3 regions of the Paenibacillus lacisediminis genome follow, and region 2 is predicted to be linked to each of the others. Evidence: riboswitches for the same ligand, from Rfam matches in the RefSeq annotation. Region 2 holds a riboswitch; each other region holds the start of a gene.
What was found. A riboswitch is a leader RNA that binds a small molecule or an ion and turns the genes downstream of it on or off. The one in region 2 is predicted to bind cyclic di-AMP.

Region 1 (6,458 bases), on a different contig from region 2:
ACCTTAATCATTATAACGGAACATGCCGCTCGATCATAGTCTTTGTGTCAAAAATAGGAACAATTCCATCGCAATCGCGGTAAAATTTGTAACAAACTTCATAGGCAAGTCCGCTCTAACAGATCAAGGGCCTTTAGGATGAAGCCCGAGGCCCCCGATAAACCATGCAATAAAAAGGCTTGGAGATACCGCCAGGGGTCATTTTCTCGTAAAGGTCCGTGATGGTGAAGCCGGCCTTTTGATAAGCGCGAATCGCCCGGGTGTTCCACGTAAGCACTTCCAGGTCGATCTCATGGTCCGGTTTCCGCCGCAGTGCCTCCTCGACGATCTTTGTTACAAATCGTTTGCCGAGCCCATGTCCGCACAATTCCGGTTTCATGCCGATGCCGAGCCGCGTGACATCCTTAAGCGGGAAATATTGAGCAAATCCCGCAAGTTCTCCGCTTTCGTCCAGCACAGACACGTATTGCTCCGCTCTGATCGCCGGATTGCCGAATTCAACATCGAGCGCTTTCATTTGTTCCCAAGGAAGCCAGCTGTAGATGTCATAGGGAGAATCGTAACGCCAGGTGCAGATTTCCGCGCCGTGGCTCTCTTCCATGGGGACGATGCGAAATTGAATAATCGGTTTATCCATTAGGATCCTCCTTTAAAAACGGCATTCCTATTACCCTCACTCTAACGGGATTTACTTAACTTGTAAAGGTTTTGCCGGCGTTCGGACTCCTGTGGATATATGGGAATACACAAAAAATCGGTAACCTTTTGGCGTGTCGCTTCGTTATATAGATAGGGATGAAAAAAACCGCAAGCCATTTCGCATGGAATAGGCTTACGGCAGGCAGGTCATGTGAAGCGGAAATAAAGCGCCGGCGGAGGTTCAAGATTCCGCTGCGTACACGGAGTAACCGTATTTGCTGAGCACCCGCTTCGCGCCAACGTAGCGGTTCTCATAATAACTGTTGCTCAACTTGTCGATCCGGATTCCTTTGGAAGAGGAGGCATGGGCAAATTCTCCGTCGCCAACGTAGATGCCTACATGCGATACTTTTCCGCCCCCCAGGGTGTTAAAGAAGACAAGGTCGCCGGCTTGCAGCTCGCTTTTGGACACCGCCGTACCTGCCTTGTATTGGGCCGTGGATACGCGAGGGAGCGTAACGCCCATTTGCTTAAACACATACCGCGTAAACCCGGAGCAATCAAATCCGGCCGTGCTGGTGCCGCCGTATTTGTAGGGCGTGCCGTACACGGAATCGACAATGCCGGAGAGCGAAGTTTCCTGCTCGGCCGCGAAGGCGCTTCCAGCTCCCAGGGTGAAGCATAAAGCCAAACTCGTTACCGCTGCTGCTAAAGTCTTTCTCAAGATGTCTAACTCCTTCCAAGGCCTGCGAGGTTAGCTTAAGGATTCGGTTGAAGGTTCCCTATGATCCCTTTGAAGCGAGATCAATTCACCCTGATGTGGTTCCCCCGTTTCCCGGGTGCGGGGAATTCGGCAGTTCATGTAGTATGCACCCTAAAACGACGTTACAACAAAAATTACAAAGTTGTTACTATTTCTGTTGGTCATTTTACCAAAGCGGGCCAACATTGGCAAGTTTCCCGGCAAAAAGGATGCTTTTGGCCTGTTTGCGGAGCGGGTAAGTCTGGGTAATGATTCCTAGGGCCTTCATGTAAACATGAAAAACCCGCAGAGATGTGGCTGCCCCATCATCCCTGCGGGTTTATCGAATCGTTATAGTGTTTCCGATTACTGTTCGGCCGTTACAGCTTCATATTTCTCGGAGCTCATAATGCGTTTCGCTCCGACATACCGCTTCTCATAGTAGCTCTCGCTCAGTTTGCTGATGACCACTCCTTTGGAGGAAGAGGCATGCGCAAACTCGCCGTCACCGACATAAATGCCAACATGAGATATGCCATCGCCGGAAGTGTTGAAGAACACCAGATCGCCAGCGATTAATTCGTCCTTGGAAACTTTTGTTCCCATCTCGAATTGGGAGCCTGATTGATGAGGAAGATCAATGCCGAGTTGGTTAAATACATACATCGTAAATCCGGAACAGTCAAAACCGGAAGTCGTTGTTCCGCCTGAGGAATAAGGAGATCCGAGACCATTGTCAATGGCGCTGTTCAACTTGGAATCCGCGAAAACGCTGCCAGTTCCGATAGTGAAGAGCAACGCGAAACTTACTGCTGTTACGGTCAAACGCTTTTTCAAGAAGTATGCTCCTTCCAATGCCTACGAGGTTAGCTTAAGGATTCGGTTGAAGGTTCCCTATGATCCCTCACTTACGAGATCAATTCACCCAAAGTGGTTCCCCCGTTTCCCCGGCGCAGGGAATTCGGCTTTGATTTCACACCTGATAAGACTTATTCGACGTAGCTTGCTATTTTCCTGCCAAAGATGACAAAAATAATTACAAAACTGTTACTGAAATTGTGCTGCTGTTATTTTAACAAAGGCAGGGATCATTTGGCAATGGTTAATTCGCAAGATTAAGAGGGGAAAACCTCACACAAGGCCTTCGCAAAGTCGCGAAGGCCTTGTGCCGTAAAGGTTTCGGAGAGATGAAAAAAATTTAACTTTTTTCGGTTTTTGTCTGCCAGAGGCGATATTGCGAGGTGACTTGCCAAACTTTAAAAGCGCTGCGAAAAAGAGGGTAGGTTTGCTGCAGGATCAGCGCCAACATGCCGGTCCAGATCCAGGAGACCGTTCCGAACAGCAGGAAAACGCCCAGTCCGAACGCGCCCAGGATCAGGGAGATCCCGATGCCCTGCAGAAGGTGCCGGAAACAGACGAGGAGGGAACCCCAGACGCTGGATTTAAACAAATATCCAAATTGCACGTAGAGGAGGCATTGCCTTACCAGCCAGCCGTAAACGAACCAACCCAGGATGTAGATGAGGCCCGTCAGCATCGGGGCCATTTGTCCCCCGGACCCCAGCAGATACGGCCATAATCGCAGGAGCTTGGGAACAATCCAGAAGGAAGGCAGCATAATTAAAATAAGTTCAAGGGCATAAAACAGGGCGACCGGTTTCCAGAATTCCTTCATTCCGCGGAACAGCGGCAGTCCGTGCGCGCGGCTCTCGGAAGGGACAAGCCCGTAAAAAATTCCCGCTTGAATGAGAGGCGTGAGCAGAAGACGCAGAACCGCCATGCCGATCAGCAATCCCAAATAAAGGCGGACGTCCGGATTGCTCCCCAAATAAATACGCCCTTCCAGCAGAAACAGAAACCGGCTGAGCTGCGTTGGCAGCGGATCAGGATATCTTTGCAGCAGAGCGGTAACGGCAGTATCGACCAGCCGGTACAAAAACAACCCCCACAGCAGCTGATACAGGAACAAAATGATGACGGAGGGAAACTGGCTTTTCAGCAGGCTCCATCCCTGACGCACATAGGTCATACTCTATTACCCCCTAAAAGTTACCATATAAGCGTTCCGAGCAGGGCCTCGATTAGCTTGGTCACGCTCATATTGGAGCGCGAAAGGAGAGGTTCGGGCACCTCCGTTTTCAAATAGTTGTTGATATGTTTGTTTTCGACCACCAGCGAATAGTCCGGATCGATTTGCACCCAGGCAAGCGGCTCCTTGTATGTCAGCTTAAGCTCGACGCGGCTGTCCTCGCCTTTCCATTGTTTTCGCACCGTATGCCCGTCTTGGAACGCGAACAGCAGCGGAACCTTCGGATAGGTCGCCCCTTTGCGGGAGATGACGACGGTGGATTCGTAAACGGTGGCGCCATTCTGACGGAGCGGATTCACCGTGATTTGGTCAACGGAGAAATCGGCCATCTTGCCGTCGTATACATATTGCGAAAAATAGTTTTTCCAGCTGCGACCGGTGACTTGTTCGACAACCCGCTGAAAGTCGGCCGTCGTTGGATGTTTGAAGCGGTATTTGTGGGCATAAACCGTTAAAATGCGCTTCATCGTTTTGCTCCCCACCTGGCGTTCAATATCGAGCAAAATAAGCTTGCCGCGGTAATAGGCATTTTTGGTATAGCCGTCGCTGGAGCCGTACTTCCAGGCGTTTTGTGTCAGCGGAGCCGGCGCGGAAATCAGCGCGGCCTGAATCGGAAGCGTTGGGCTGATTCCGAACTCCTGCTCCATCAATTTATCCTCCGCATAGGAAGCAAAACTTTCATCCAGCCAAGCCTCTTCAAATTCGTTGCTCGCAATCATGCCGTAAAAAAATTGATGCGCGATCTCGTGAATGACCGTCCGCTCCAGCTCGTCGTACCCGGGAGAGTCGCTGCTTGCGCCAAATGCGGTCACGAGCGTCGGGTATTCCATCCCGCCTGCTCCGTTCCCGTCCGCGGGGGGCACTACGATGGACAGGGTCGAATAAGGGTAACGTCCGTACCATCTGCTGAAATTGGATAAAGCCGATTTGGCCGCATAAAAATAGCGCTCTTTCAAGTCCTGATGGGCCGGATCCAGGTAAAGCTTGATCCGCACGCCGGGCACCTCGGAGGAGGAAAACGGCTCTTCCGCATAAATAAAATCGGGGGAGGCCGCCCAGGCGAAATCGTGAACATCGTCGGCATAAAACTGCACCGTTTTCCGTCCATCCCGGATGGCCGCCTTTTTCGTCTGAAATCCGGTAGCGGCAACGGTATAGGTTTCGGGCACATTAATTCTCACGTTGTATATGCCAAAATCGGCATAAAATTCGGAGTTTCCGTGGTATTGGTGGAGATTCCAGCCTTCCGCCGTGCGCCCCCGGGTACCCGCAGGCTCATATACGCTGATTTTCGGGAACCACTGCCCGGCCATCACGAAATTTCCCGCCGTCCCCATCCGCGCAAAAACCTTCGGCAGCTTGACGGTAAACTTCATCTTCAGCGTCAGGCTTTCCCCGCCTTGAACCGCCACCGGCAGACGCACTTTGGCCAAAGTTTTGTCTTTCGCGTTACCGTCATCCGGCTGGACATACTGCAACCGGTGGAGCAGGGAAATGCCGTCCGTCGTTCGCAGTTCGGTGATTTCCATCGAGCCCCAGCCGTCCTTGGGCATAACATCCCCGCGTAGCTTTCCGCCCGATTCCTTCATAAACGTGGTGTCCGGGGAGGAGAAGGCGTTGGGGTACAAGTGCAAATAAATTTCGTTGACCGTTTTTTTGCCGGGATGGGTCCATGTCAGCGTCTCCGTGCCGGTGAGCGTCCCGTCCTGTTCATTGAGCGCAACGTCGATGTGGTATTCGGCAACCCGGTTGCTGAGCACCTCCGCCTTCGGCTGCTGGATGCTTTCGGCCTGCGGTGCGGCCGGGGTTTGTCCGGTATTTTGGAAGGCCTTGGGCTTGCCCTTTTCCGGGGCGAACGAAGCCGCATCCTCCGGGCCTGCCTGGAGGGCAAATCCAGCCGTTCCGAGAATTAAACACAAAGCAAGGATGGAAATGCCGTAGATCTTAGTACGTCGGGTCATACAATGGATACCTCCCGTTGACAAGCATCTACAGCATGTATATGTTTGCTTTTGGCAGATTATTAGCTAAAATTGAATTAATCAATAAGGCCTCAAAAAGGCTGAATATTACGGAGAACCGTCTATAGATTCGCGAATAATGGAGGACATTATGGATCAATCACCAAAAACGGGCAAAAAAATTTTCGCCTTGAATATCATCAGCAACGACGAGAAAAGCAAGCATAAAGGATTTGGCGCAGGCTCCATCGATTTGAACAGCATGTCGCCGGTCATCATCGACGGCAATGAAGCGTACATCGATGTCGGGGCGATGCACGCCAAGAGCAAGGTGGAAAAAGGCATCAAATTTTCGATGAACCGGGAGGATGTTCCGAACGGCCGGCAGGTGTGGATCGTTTGGGTCGCGGTCGACCGCGGTCCGGAGGGGCAATTTTACGGCGGGATGACCGCCTGCGAGATGTGGATCGATACGGAGGCGCGGCGCGGCTGGAAAATCCTCGCGGACCACGTCAACAAAATGGACTATGCCTTGAAGCGCCGGGTCATCCTGGATGGATTGGCGGCGGCGCAAAAGGCGGCGCTCAAAAACCTGCTGATCGAAACCAACGCCGAGTGGTGGGACCGCACACCGGGAGAGCTGAAAAGCGCTTTGGAGGCTTAAAAGTCCGTGAGATGCAGATAATAAAACAGCGGACCCTCGCCGTCCAGGCTGCGGCGAGGGTTCGCTGTTTTTTTCGGCATTATAGAAGATCGGGCAAGGTAGGGGGCGATGCGCAGGTAGATAGGGGAGGAGAAGAGGAATCTGCGGGCTAAGGGACACCAGCGCCGTTATTTGAGGGAAAACAGAGGTCTGCAAAATGGGACGGACACAGATGACCTTATTTACCTTAAAACGGCCTGGATGAACGGGTTTAGAGCGAAATAGGTGCGTTAGTGTCCGTTAGCCTGGGAAATACCCGGGAAATGGGCAAATAAGGTCGCTGGTGTCCGTTAGAGCAGCGTGCAAAGTAAAATAGCCGCTGCT
Region 2 (6,458 bases):
ATAAAAAAGGAGTGTTACCATGCATCGTCCGCTTTCCGAGGAAAAAGTGTTTAAAGACCCCGTACATAATTATATTCATGTACAGGACGAAGTGATCTGGTCCCTGATTAATACCCCGGAGTTTCAGCGTCTTCGCCGTATCCGCCAGCTGGGAACGTCTTATTTGACGTTTCATGGCGCTGAGCACAGCCGTTTTTCCCATTCCCTCGGCGTCTATGAAATTACGCGCCGGATCATTTCCCAGTTTGAGCGCGGGGGATACGCCGATTGGCCGAGCGAGGAAAAGATGGTTGCTTTATGCGCCGCGCTGCTGCATGACTTGGGGCACGGCCCGTTTTCGCATTCGGTCGAAGAGGCATTCCAAATGCATCACGAGGATTGGACTTGTAAAATCCTGCTTGGGGATACCGAGGTTGGGGAAGTGCTGCGCACAGTGGAGCCGGATTTTCCGGACAAGGTCGCCGCGGTGATCCGCAAAGATTACAACAATCCGATCGTCGTCAATCTCGTCACCAGCCCGCTCGATGCCGACCGGATGGATTATTTGCTGCGCGACGCTTATTTTACCGGCGTCAATTACGGCACGATCGACATGGACCGGATTTTGCGGATGCTGCGCCCATATAACGGGCGGGTGGTCGTCAAGGAATCGGGCATGCACGCGGTGGAAGACTATTTGATGTCCCGTTATCAGATGTATTGGCAGGTGTATTTTCACCCGGTTACGCGCAGCTCGGATATCATTTTGCGGCAAATTTTACGGCGGGCCAAGGAATTGTACCGGGACGGCTATACTTTTTCATTTTTGCCTCACCCGCTTCCTTGTCTGTTTCAGGGCGATATCGGCGTGCGCGATTATTTGCTGCTTGACGAAGCGCTGATGCAGACCGCCTTCATGCAGTGGAAAAGCGAGCCGGATGCCTTGCTGAGCGATCTTTGCGGCCGTTTTTTGGACCGGAAATTGTATAAATATGTAGAACTTGAGTCAGGCGAGCTGGAAATGGTCGAACAGATCCGCCAGGCGTTTGAACAGGCCGGTCTTCATCCCGAATACGACGTGGAAATTGATTTTCCGACCGATCTGCCGTATGATGTGTTCCGTCCGGACGAGGCTGCCGCCGGAAAGCAGATTTTGCTGCTGGACCGGCAGGAGCGGCTGCGGGAAATTTCCGAAGTGTCGGACATCGTCCGCTCAATCAGCGGGCTGCAGCTCGGCAAATACCATTTGTATTATCCGGATAATAAATTGTGTGCGGTGCGGGATCAATTGCCGCCGGCCATTGCCCGAATATTTGAACAGACACGTTAGGAGGAACGATACGATCATGTTATTCGACACGCATACGCATTTGGACGCTCCACAGTTCGACGAGGACCGGGAGGAAGTGATTCAACGCGCGGTGGAGCAAGGGGTTACGCGCATGATCAACATCGGATTTAACCGCGAAACGATCCCGTCGACGATGAAGCTGGCGGAAACGTATGATTTCATTTACGCCGCTGTCGGCTGGCATCCGCAGGATGCGATCACGATGAAGGAGGGCGATTTGGACTGGATCGCCGAACTTTGCAAGCACGAAAAAGTGGTAGCCATTGGCGAAATCGGGCTCGATTATTATTGGGACACGTCGCCCAAAGACGTTCAGCATGAGGTGTTCCGCAAGCAAATCGGCCTGGCCCGCAGCCTGGGGATGCCGATTTCCATTCATAACCGCGACGCCCACGAGGATGTCGTGCGGATCTTGCGCGAGGAAAAGGCGAATGAAGTCGGAGGGGTGATGCATTCCTTCTCCGGCAGCTGGGAAATTGCTAAATTGTGTCTAAATCTGGGATTTCATTTGTCGTTTGGCGGGCCGATTACGTTTAAAAATGCAAAGCAGCCCAAAGAGGTCCTGGCTAAGACACCGATGGACCGTTTATTGATCGAGACCGACTCCCCTTATTTAACTCCACATCCATTTCGTGGGAAACGTAACGAGTCGGCCCATGTGCGTTTGGTAGCCGAAATGGCGGCCGAGCTGAAGGGGGTCTCTTTGGAGGAAATCGCCGAAATTACCACCCAAAATGGACTGGAACTATTTGGCATACCGAGTATAACGGAGAAAAACCGCTGAAAAAATGAGGATAATCGAAAGATTAATGCATTTTAACTGAAAACAGCATGTTTATTACATTTTTTTAACCATTTTTTTAAAAAAACGTGGTTGATTGGTTCTTTACAACATGCATCGAAACAGGATAGAATTTTTTCAGTAATCGCTGCGGCTCATTTTTTAGCTTGACGAGCCGTTCGATAACTTGGTTCCGTGAACCAGTCTCGCTGAGTCTCCGCATGGAGAACGGGGGAACCGGTGCAAACATGGATCGGATGATGCCGGCCAGGTTTGCAAATGATTCCTTTTCAGGGTCTTAGGGGTGAATTCGAGGTCGTTGCGCCATGAGCGAACGAACTGAGAAAGGGCGGCTCTCTTTCGTCCGAACCCGACAGCTAACCTCGTAAGCGTACCAAGAGAGGTAACTCGTGCAGCCTATTACACCTAGACAAATCAGGAAGCCACGAAGGGAGTTCCTCTAACTCTTTCTTTGGGCTTCTTTTGTTTTGAATAAAAGTAATAGGGTCATCATACTGTTGATAAACAGGAGGTGACAAATGCCGATAAGACTGGGGAAGGATGCGAAATGCGAGGTTTGTTTTTTTAAAATGTGAGTTCAAAAGTCAGGGCGGCCTGCTTCGTGATCAAAATATGACTTTTGAACAACCTCTAAGCGCGTTTCGTAAACAAGAACTGTAGTCGCGTCAACCGTATCATGCATCGACCTTACGGCGGGACTATGAAGGAGGACGGAAGAAATGGGCATTTTCCGAAACGGGGAGACCCATGAATCACGCTCATCCAGCATGTCTTACGCAATGCGATGGAAGCATGAGAATTTTCGTCAGATTACGCTTGTCGGCGTACTGAGCATCGCACTAATCATCATCATCCTGATCTGGACGTTTGGTCAGGAGCGTAAACAAGTATCTCTGGTCATCGACGGGAAGGTCCAGTCGGTGGAAACGACGGAATCGAAGGTGGCTCATCTGCTGGAGGAACAATCCATTAAGCTTGCGCCGCAAGACACCGTATCGCGTCCGCTCGACAGCCTGTTTTCGGACGGAGACCGCATCGTTATCGAACGGGCGGTTCCGGTGAAGATCATCGTCGATGGAACGGCCAAAGTTGATTTTACGTCTGAGAGCACCGTAAAGGGCGCCATTTCCGAACTTGGCATCACCCTGGATCAGAATGATAAGGTAACGCCCGCTTTGGACAGCAAAGTTGCAGCCAGCATGAACATCAAAATTGTTCGGGTGAAACAACATACCGTCAAGCAAAAAGAAGCCGTACCGTTTACCGTTGTCAAAACGGCCGATGACAGTTTGCCGAAAGGTGAAACCAAGGTCGTTCAGCAAGGCAGCAAAGGGTTGGTTGTCCACACCGTGGAGAAAACTTATGAGGACGGCAAGTTTGTGACGAAGCGATGGCTCGGCAAAGAGGTCTCCAAGACCGCACAGCCGAAAGTCATTGCCGTCGGCACCAAGCAGCCGACCGCGGTGATGTCCGCCAGCATGACCCGCAGTTCGGACGGGGTCAGCGTTAGCGGAACGACAACGAAAAGCGGAGTCTCATTCAAATATAAAAAAGTACTTAAAAACGTCACGCTCACCGCTTATTCCTCCGAGGAGGACGGCATCGGAACGCGCACGGCTTCCGGCACCCGCGTTACCGAGGGGCAGACGATCGCCGTGGACAAAGACGTCGTACCGCTGGGCTGGTGGGTCTATATCGAAGGCATCGGCTTCCGGAAAGCGGAGGATACCGGCGGAGCGATCGACGGCAACAAGATCGACGTATATTACGACAGTTTAAAGGCAGCCAATAATTTTGGCCGCAAGAAGGGCCGCACCGTTTACGTGATCGGTCCGACCAAACCGGAATTGAATTAATTCGCCCCGTCCTGGTGTGGACGGGAACGAGATACTTTGAGCGTGTTCAAAAAGCCTTCTTCATGATAAAAAGATGACTTTTTGAACAACCTCTATTATGATGATGAATAAGACACTTGGATTAGAAGAGGATACGATTCCTCTTCTTTTTGCTGTAAACGGAAGGGAAGAAGACACATGATTAAAGAAGTCATCGTGGTGGAAGGCCGGGATGACACCGTGGCCGTCAAGCGGGCCGTGGAGGCGGATACGATCGAAACGGGCGGCTCCGCCATCAATGAGACGACGCTGCGGAAAATCGCCCTGGCGCAGGAGCGGCGCGGAGTGATCATTTTTACCGATCCCGACCATGCCGGGGAACGGATCCGCAAGATCATCGCCAACCGGGTGCCTGGCTGCAAGCATGCGTTCCTGCGGGAAGCGGACGCGACGAAGCGAGGCGATATCGGGATCGAAAACGCCTCTCCGGCAGCGATCCGCGAGGCGTTATCCCGCGTGCGCAGCGAAGCGCCGGGAGTAGAGGGTCAGATCGACTGGGAAGACTTGATGACGGCGGGGCTGATCGTGCATCCGCAGGCGGCGGCACGGCGCAAGGCGCTGGGGGAACTGCTCGGCATCGGGTACTGCAACGGCAAACAGCTGTACAAGCGTTTGACGGTGTTCCGGATCAGCCGCGAGGAGTTTGCGGATGCGCTCGCCAAGTTGGAGAATGAAGGGGTATAGAGGCCATGAGCACAAGGGAAGACGTGTCCACGCCGCGCCGGACGAAGGAGATCATTCAGCGGTACGGATTTTCGTTTAAGAAAAGCTTGGGACAGAACTTTTTGATCGACCAGAACATCCTCGGCAAGATCGTCGCCGCCGCCGGCCTCGACGCCACCAAAGGGGCGCTCGAAATCGGCCCGGGGATCGGCGCACTGACGGAGAAGCTGGCTCTGGAAGCGGGCAAGGTCGCGGCCGTGGAGATCGATCAGCGCCTGCTGCCGATCCTGCGGGAGGTGCTGGAGCCGCATCAGCACGTTCACGTCATTCACGGGGACGTGCTGAAGCTGGACCTGCAGGCGCTCTTTGCCGCCGAATTTGCCGGTGTCAGCGGCGTTAGCGTCGTCGCCAATCTGCCGTATTACGTAACGACGCCGATCCTGATGAAGCTGCTCGAGGAGAAGCTGCCGCTGGAGCATATCGTCGTGATGATCCAGAAGGAAGTGGCAGAGCGGATGGCCGCTTCGCCGGGCGGCAAGGACTACGGCAGCCTCAGCATCGCGGTTCAGTACTACAGCGTGCCGGAGTTGGTCTGCACGGTGCCGCACAGCGTGTTCATCCCGCAGCCGAACGTGGAGTCGGCTGTCATCCGCCTGTCGGTGCGCAAGGAGCCGCCGGTGTCGGTTGAGGATGAGGCGTTTTTCTTTGAGGTGGTGCAGGCCTCCTTCGCCCAGCGGCGCAAGACGATTTCCAACAATCTGAAAAGCCGTTTCTTCCCGGGCGAAGGCCGGGAACGGCTGGAGCAACTGCTGGAGGAGGCCGGGATCGTCCCGTCGCGCCGCGCCGAAACACTGGATTTGGCGGAGTTTGCGGGGCTGAGCAACACCTTGCTGCAAGCCGGATTGAAGCGGCCGTAGCAGGGGGCCGCCGCAGTAACCAATCCCACCTTTTGCCCATACCATGGGATAGAGGTGATCAACTTGACGAATTTGGGAGACTTGGTCGTCCGCAAATCTTATGGCGGGGATGTTACGTTCCGGGTAGCAAGCATCGCGCGGAGTGAAGCGATCATCAAGGGAACGGAATTCCGGCTGCTGGCGGATGCGCCTTTAAGCGATTTGATCCGTATAGACCGGGATGCCCCCGGAGAAACAACGCAGCGCGCGCGCATCAAGGCGACGGAGTCGCTGAAGCGGTTGGCCGAGGACCGGAAGCAGCTGGCGGAGCGCAACCGGATGACCATTGGCGGGGAATGGTACTCGCTGGGGGAGCCAGCTTATTTTGAAGTGCCGGGCAAGGTGTTGCATCTGGACGGGGATCAAAGATATTTACAAAAAAGCTTAAGCCTGTACGAGAAGCTGCGGGTGCCCGCTCAAGGCTACTATGTCTCGGAGTCGCAGATGGCTAATGCCTTGTACCGGCTGCTGCCGACGGTCCGCCCGGATATCGTGGTGCTGACCGGCCATGACGGCGTTTTGAAGCAGCGGCCTACCGGCGACCTGTACAATTTGACCAGCTATAAAAATTCCAAACATTTCGTGGAAGCCATTCAGACGGCCAGACAATTCGAACGCAATTTCGATACGTTAACGATCGTGGCCGGCGCCTGCCAGTCGCATTTCGAAGCGTTATTGCAGGCGGGGGCCAATTTTGCCAGTTCCCCGGGTCGCGTGCTGATCCACGCCCTGGACCCTGTGTATATCGCCGCCAAGGCCTCGCTGACATCCATACGCGATACGATTCAAATTACGGATGTCCTGAACCATAC
Region 3 (6,458 bases), on a different contig from region 2:
TGCCGTGGACAAAGGCTGGATGTGCGTGCAGATCCTGTACATGCGGCAGGGGAAAATGATCGAGCGGCATGCGTCGGTGTTCCCGTTTTACGGCGATGCTTACGGGGATTTTCTATCGTTCGTCACGCAGTATTACAGTGAAAATCCGGCCTTGCCGCAGGAGATTTTGCTGCCGGAGATGAAGGAGGACGCAGAGGGCGAGACTGCTGGGGCTGAGGGTGATCCGCAGCCCGGTGCTGAGCCGGTTGAGGGCGAGGCTGCGGGCCAGGAAGAAGCTGGAGCAGGCTTGGGGCCGGGGGCCGCGGCTGGGCAGGAAGGCGCGGACGGTGCGATGTCGGTACTGGATGAACAGGCGGGGCTGGCTCCGGCAACGGAAGGCGCGGACGGTCTGCTGCCGGCGCCGGGCGCCCAAGCGGGGGAAGCCTTGCAATGGGAAGGCGAGGCTGACCCGGTACCAACGCTGCATGGTGAGGACGGCTCGGAAGACCAGCCCGCGGACCAGCCGGCGGCGCTGGACTCGGCCTCCGGCGCGGCGGCGCTGCAGGAATGGCTCGGCGTCAAGACGCTCGTGCCGCAGCGCGGCCTGAAGAAGCAGATGATAACGATGGCCGTGGAGAACGCGCGCGTATCGCTTGACGAGAAATTCCGCCTGATCGAACGGGATGAGGAGCGGACCTCGAAGGCGGCGGAAAACCTTGCGCAAGCGATCGGCCTGGAGAAGGCAGCGCGCATCGAAGCGTTCGACAACTCCAACATCCAGGGGACGAACCCGGTATCGGCGATGGTCGTATTCATCGACGGCAAGCCGGCCAAAAAGGAGTACCGCAAATACAAGGTGCGGACCGTACAGGGGCCGGACGATTACGAAACGATGCGCGAGGTCATCCGCCGCAGATACGAACGGGTGCTGAAAGAGAATCTGCCGCTTCCCGACGTGATCGTGGTCGACGGGGGCAAGGGGCAGATATCCGCCGCGACCGACGTACTGGAAAACGAGCTGGGCCTTTATATCCCGGTGTGCGGCCTCGTTAAGGACGCCAAGCATAAAACGGCGCAGCTGATGGCCTTCGACCCGCCAGAGCCGATTCATCTGCCGCGCGACAGCCAGGAGTTCTACCTGCTGCAGCGGATCCAGGACGAGGTGCACCGCTTCGCCATCACATTCCACCGCGAGCAGCGCGGCAAGTCGATGGTCGTTTCGCGGCTCGACGCGATCCCCGGGATCGGGGAGAAGCGCCGTAAGGCACTGCTCAAGCATTTCGGCTCGCTGAAAAAAATCAAAGAGGCCTCAGTCGAAGACTTCCGGCCTCTTTCGATCGGCGACAAGCTTGCCCGCCAAATTATCAACGCCCTGCGGGACGAGGAAGTGCCGGAGGAGTTGTAAACTACGGCTAGTTTCGGAGCCATGGCTTCCCATTATCGATAGGAGCGGGAGCACGCGGCCAGCGTTTTCGTGAGGCCGTCGGCGATGCGATGGCCGCGGAAATAACGGTAAAAAATGTTCTTATTTTCGGCAAAAAAGGGAGTTAAGCTGGAATAGAGGAATTTTTTACCGTTATTTTGGAAAGGTGAGGGCAAAAAGGTGCTTTTACCAAGCTTGACCCGCGGATAGGGACAAAAAGTTCCGCTATTTTGTGCAGGAGCGGGAATGTTTCAAAATAACGCCGAAAATTACCGCTATTTTTCGGAAGTAGCGGCAGGCACTTAAAACACAAGTTTGCACACAAAAAAACCGTCGAAGCGAATGGCTCCGGCGGTTTTTTGTGTTCTGTGGCGTCTACCCTCCCCACTAGCCGCTACGACAGCAGCAGCAACGCGGAGGTTGCAGCGGCTGGAGGCTACGATTGCTGCAGCAGCTGCGGAGGTTGCAGCGGCTGGAGGCTACGACTGCAGCAGCAGCGCGGAGGGTTGCAGCGGCTGGAGGCTACGACTGCAGCAGCAACGCGAAGGTTGCAGCGGCTGGAGGATACGACTGCAGCAGCAGCGCGGGGGTTGCAGCGGCTGGAGGCTACGACTGCTGCAACAACTGCGGGGGCTGCGGCTGCTGTGGTTGCAGCGGCGAAGAGCCCGGGCGCTCTTTGCCCGGCGGGTTGAACAGATAGATCACGTAAGCGACGATCGCCGGCAGGGCGATATAGAACAGGCCGGCGGCGATATTCAGCGCTCCGCCCATAAACATCAGGCTCAAAGCCATAAGGATGCTGTCAAAGATCACATGCGCGAAAACGACGGTCGCAAAGCCGTAACGCAGGAAAATGAAGCTGAACAGCAGCCCGATAAAGGTCAGTTCGATCGGCCGCGAAATGACCGGATAGATCGGATACAGCGTATGGCCGAAAGCCCAGATCAAGGTCGTCAGCAAACTGGCGACAAACGTGCTGCGGAACATCTTTTTCAGCATAGGAATGCCGAACAACCGGTAGACGGCTTCTTCGCCGATCCCGGCCACCCAGGCGAGCAGCGGGAACAGGATCGGGTAGACCATGTTGTATGGCGATTGTGTCGCATCGGTTGTCGACCACGTATGAATCGTTCTTTCCAGGATGAAGAATACGACCGACTGCACCCCGAGCAAAATCAACGCCCACGCGTAGCCGTCGGCTACCGAGGTCAGCACGTGGCGGCCGTACCCTTCCTCCCTGGACCGTGCCCACAAATTGATGCCGTTTTTCCGCCACAGTCCGTCTCCACCAACGAGCGAGAAGTATACGGAAGCGGCAAGAATCAAGGTGACCAGCCCTTGAATCACGAACCCGACCGCCAGCACGATCGGACCCAGCCCATCCTTTTCGAATACCGGCAGCATGTTGACTGTCCCGATGACGGACAAGACGAAGTAGGCAGAGGCCAGAAGAATCCCGCGTTTAAAAGAGGTGTGCGCCCGCGTCAGCGCGCTGTACACGATGGCCAGAATACCGAGCACAACCGTGAACAGGGCGTATCCGGCAAAGGTAAGCCAGTTGGCGAGGCGCGTCTGGCCGGCGACGTAATCGGCATGCGGCTTAGGAACCGTAAAATAGCTTTCGAGCGATGACACGGCGCCGTATTCGTAGCGGATATCGATCGCTGCCCGCGATTCTCCGAGTTCAACCCCCTTTACGTTATAGAGCAGGCCGACATCGCCCTCGCCGGACACGAGTTCGAGCTTGGACGGATCAAAACCAAACGCCGACAGATACGGTGCGGCGAGCCGCTCCTTCTCCTCCATCGTCAAGTCGCCTTCCCAGGCGCGCATCGAATCGTTGGTTTCGGTACCGTAGTTGAGCATCATCTGCTTGTTCGCATTGCTCGACGAAGCGATTTCCTCAAAACTCACGACTTTGCCGGTCGTCATGTGAACGTCCACGGTCAAAGCGCCCAGCACATCATTTGGCTCATTAAAACGGACGCGAAAAACGTCGTACGGAAATTGTTTATCATATGTTTTCATGTACGTGGCAAGCAAATCCGCCTTCGTTAAATAACCGTACAAATCGGAGCGCGATTCATATGTAACGAGCGCATTTTCGGGGTGACCGGACAAATCGATGTTCAGCTCCGACTGGGCAAAATCGATCGCTTTCGTTCTGGCCTGCGCTTTGGTGATAACGTTATCCGACTGTTCCATCTGCAGCGTGTCGGAAGCCGTGGACGGAAAGACCTGGACGATGAAGAAGACGACCAAGCCGATCAGGGCCATTAGCCAAAGCGTTTTTGTCTTCAGCCTGCGGCTGGACGGTTTCATAGGTGAAAACATTACAAAACTCCTTTTTAAAAATTTTTGTGCACGGGTATGATTTTACGGCAACTACATCACAGTAAAGATAACATAGTGGGATTTCCAGCGCCAGTTGCAGGCAAAAATGATGAAAAGACGCAATATTCCCGTTATGCCTTAGCATGGCTCAGATTGAACGGGAAGAAGATCGGGGATTTCCCGTTTCCAGCGCTTTTTCACCGTTTTTAATGAAAATACGCCTTTGTAGTGAAAGTAAATAAGGATTATAATCCATTTGACGAAAATGAATGAAAACAATTGAAAAAAATAGGGCCGAATTTCGACTTCGAAAACGGGGGAACCGATTTTTTTGGGGTGAATTTCGCTTGATTTGGGCAGCAGGCGCATGGCTGCCTAGTCCGGCGATTAGGGCAACTGTGCATGTCCGAATCCGTCAGCTAACCTCGTAGGCCGCATGCAGCAGGAACCAAAAACCGAAAGGCATTGGATTTCCAGTGCTTTTTTCTTTTGTTCTTTTACGACAACAATGGGGTGAATGAATTGCTTTTCAAAAAAATCAGCTTTTCCCCGCCGCAAATTCTGGTGTTGGGATTTGCGCTCATCATTCTGCTGGGATCGCTGCTGCTGATGCTGCCGATTTCCAGTACGACGGGGGAAACGCTGCCGTTCGTCGATGCGCTGTTTACGGCTACTTCGGCGACTTGTGTGACGGGACTGGTCGTCCGTGACACCGGGACCTATTTTTCCACGTTTGGCCAAGTTGTAATCATGCTGCTGATTCAGGTCGGCGGGCTTGGTTTTATGACCATGGCCACTCTGTTTTCACTTGTGTTGAAACGGAAAATTTCGCTGAAGGACCGGCTGATCCTGCAGGAGGCGATGAACCAAAACACGATGGAAGGCATCGTCCGCCTGATCCGCAAGGTGCTGATGTATTCGCTGGTCATCGAATCCTGCGCGGCGCTGCTGTTCGCCATTCGCTGGGCGTTTGACATGCCGCTCGGACGCGCGCTGTACTTCGGCGTTTTTCATGCGGTATCGATGTTTAACAACGCCGGCTTTGACCTGTTTGGCGGATACCGCAGTTTGACGATGTACGTGGCGGATCCGATCGTCAACTTCGTGGCGATGTTTCTGATCGTGTCCGGGGGTATCGGGTTCATCGTTATGTCGGACATCATGGATTTCCGGCGGCGCCGCAAGCTGTCGCTGCATTCCAAGGTGGTGCTGTCGATGACGGCGGCGCTGATTGTGGTCGGGGCTCTGGTTATATTTATATTCGAATTCACCAATTCGCGTACCCTGGCGCCGCTCGGTTGGGGCGGGAAATTTTGGGCCTCGCTGTTTCAGTCGGTGACGCCGCGGACGGCGGGGGCCAACACGCTTGACATCGGCGCGCTGCGGCAGGCCTCGCAATTTTTTATCATCATCCTGATGTTCATCGGGGCTTCGCCCAGCTCAACCGGCGGCGGGATTAAAACGACCACGTTCACCATCCTCGTCGGCGCTGTGTTCTCCATGATCCGCGGTCGGTCGGACCTCGTCCTGTTCCGGTACCGGATGGCGCAGGAGCGTATTTTTAAAGCGGTTACGATTACGATGCTTGCTTTATTCCTGGTGGTAGCTGTCGCCATGGTGCTGTCCACGACCGAGGACGCCAGCTTTCTGAGCATTTTGTTCGAGACGACCTCGGCGTTTGGCACCGTCGGTCTATCGATGGGGCTGACCGGGAAGCTGACGGTGATCGGCAAAATCATCATCAGCTTTACGATGTTCGCCGGTAGGCTCGGGCTGCTTACGCTAGCCTATGCGCTTGGACCGAAGAAAGGCAAGGAATTGTACCGCCATCCGGAAGGCAAAATGATTATAGGATAAGATAAGGGGACTCAGGATTAACCATGAAAATGCAGCAGTTTGTAATCATCGGACTGGGCCGGTTCGGCTCCAGCCTCGCCTTGGAGTTGATGGACCTCGGGTATGAGGTGCTGGGCATCGACCGGGACGAAGAGGTGGTAAACGAAATGAGCGACCAGCTTACGCACGCCGTTGTGGCGGACGCCACGGACGAGGAAGTGCTGAAATCGCTGGGCGTCCGCAATTTCGACTGCGGGATCGTCGCGATTGGCGACGATATTCAGATGAGCATTTTGGCGGCGATCTTATTGAAGGATGTGGGGGTCAAGACAGTGGTCGCCAAGGCGATTTCCGTCTTGCACGGGCGCGCGCTGCAAAAGCTCGGCGTAGACCGCGTTATTTTTCCGGAACGGGATATGGGCGTCCGCGTGGCGCATCAGCTCGTGACTCCGAATCTGCTGGATTATATCGAATTGTCCAAGGAATACAGCATTGTGGAAATGAATGTTCCCGCTTGCCTGGATCGGAGAAACTTGGGAGAGCTGAACCCGCGCGCCCGTTTTGGCTGCAGCGTCGTCGCCATTCATCGCGACGGAAGCATTCTGGTGGCGCCAACCGCCATGGATCAGCTGCAGGAAGGGGACATTATGGTCATCATCGGATCGAAGAAAAATATTGAGGAGTTCGAGGAAGTCATTAACGAATAATTATCGGATCATAATAAAAAGAGTTGATTCACTTTCGATGTTGGGATGTGGCGGGTGTGGAATCGGCTGTAACCGAAGCGATACATCATTTTCTGATCTTAATTTTATTCGTCATCAGCGTTGGGGTGGTTGCGGGCAAGCTGGCGGCATGGCTGAGGCTGCCGGATGTGGCGGTGTTC

Region 1: another riboswitch for cyclic di-AMP. It lies ahead of ACLD72_RS31460 (C40 family peptidase); the one in region 2 lies ahead of ACLD72_RS29750 (G5 domain-containing protein).
Region 3: another riboswitch for cyclic di-AMP. It lies ahead of ACLD72_RS04560 (TrkH family potassium uptake protein); the one in region 2 lies ahead of ACLD72_RS29750 (G5 domain-containing protein).

What each region holds. Positions count from the first base shown of each region.
Region 1 covers NZ_JBKIAX020000030.1:27,459-33,916, reverse strand. Annotated here, with positions in the region: gene ACLD72_RS31465 (GNAT family N-acetyltransferase) at 134-637, opposite strand; gene ACLD72_RS31460 (C40 family peptidase) at 881-1,363, opposite strand; cyclic di-AMP (ydaO/yuaA leader) riboswitch at 1,368-1,505, opposite strand; gene ACLD72_RS31455 (C40 family peptidase) at 1,748-2,218, opposite strand; cyclic di-AMP (ydaO/yuaA leader) riboswitch at 2,222-2,358, opposite strand; gene ACLD72_RS31450 (hypothetical protein) at 2,580-3,410, opposite strand; gene ACLD72_RS31445 (M1 family metallopeptidase) at 3,431-5,431, opposite strand; gene ACLD72_RS31440 (YwhD family protein) at 5,583-6,095, shown strand.
Region 2 covers NZ_JBKIAX020000025.1:56,381-62,838, reverse strand. Annotated here, with positions in the region: gene ACLD72_RS29760 (HD domain-containing protein) at 20-1,309, shown strand; gene ACLD72_RS29755 (TatD family hydrolase) at 1,323-2,114, shown strand; cyclic di-AMP (ydaO/yuaA leader) riboswitch at 2,309-2,519, shown strand; gene ACLD72_RS29750 (G5 domain-containing protein) at 2,852-3,988, shown strand; gene rnmV (ribonuclease M5) at 4,166-4,711, shown strand; gene rsmA (16S rRNA (adenine(1518)-N(6)/adenine(1519)-N(6))-dimethyltransferase RsmA) at 4,717-5,607, shown strand; gene yabG (sporulation peptidase YabG) at 5,671-6,458, shown strand, end outside.
Region 3 covers NZ_JBKIAX020000002.1:268,609-275,066, reverse strand. Annotated here, with positions in the region: gene uvrC (excinuclease ABC subunit UvrC) at 1-1,384, shown strand, start outside; gene ACLD72_RS04565 (CPBP family intramembrane glutamic endopeptidase) at 2,009-3,736, opposite strand; cyclic di-AMP (ydaO/yuaA leader) riboswitch at 4,019-4,185, shown strand; gene ACLD72_RS04560 (TrkH family potassium uptake protein) at 4,250-5,593, shown strand; gene ACLD72_RS04555 (potassium channel family protein) at 5,617-6,279, shown strand; gene ACLD72_RS04550 (cation:proton antiporter) at 6,336-6,458, shown strand, end outside.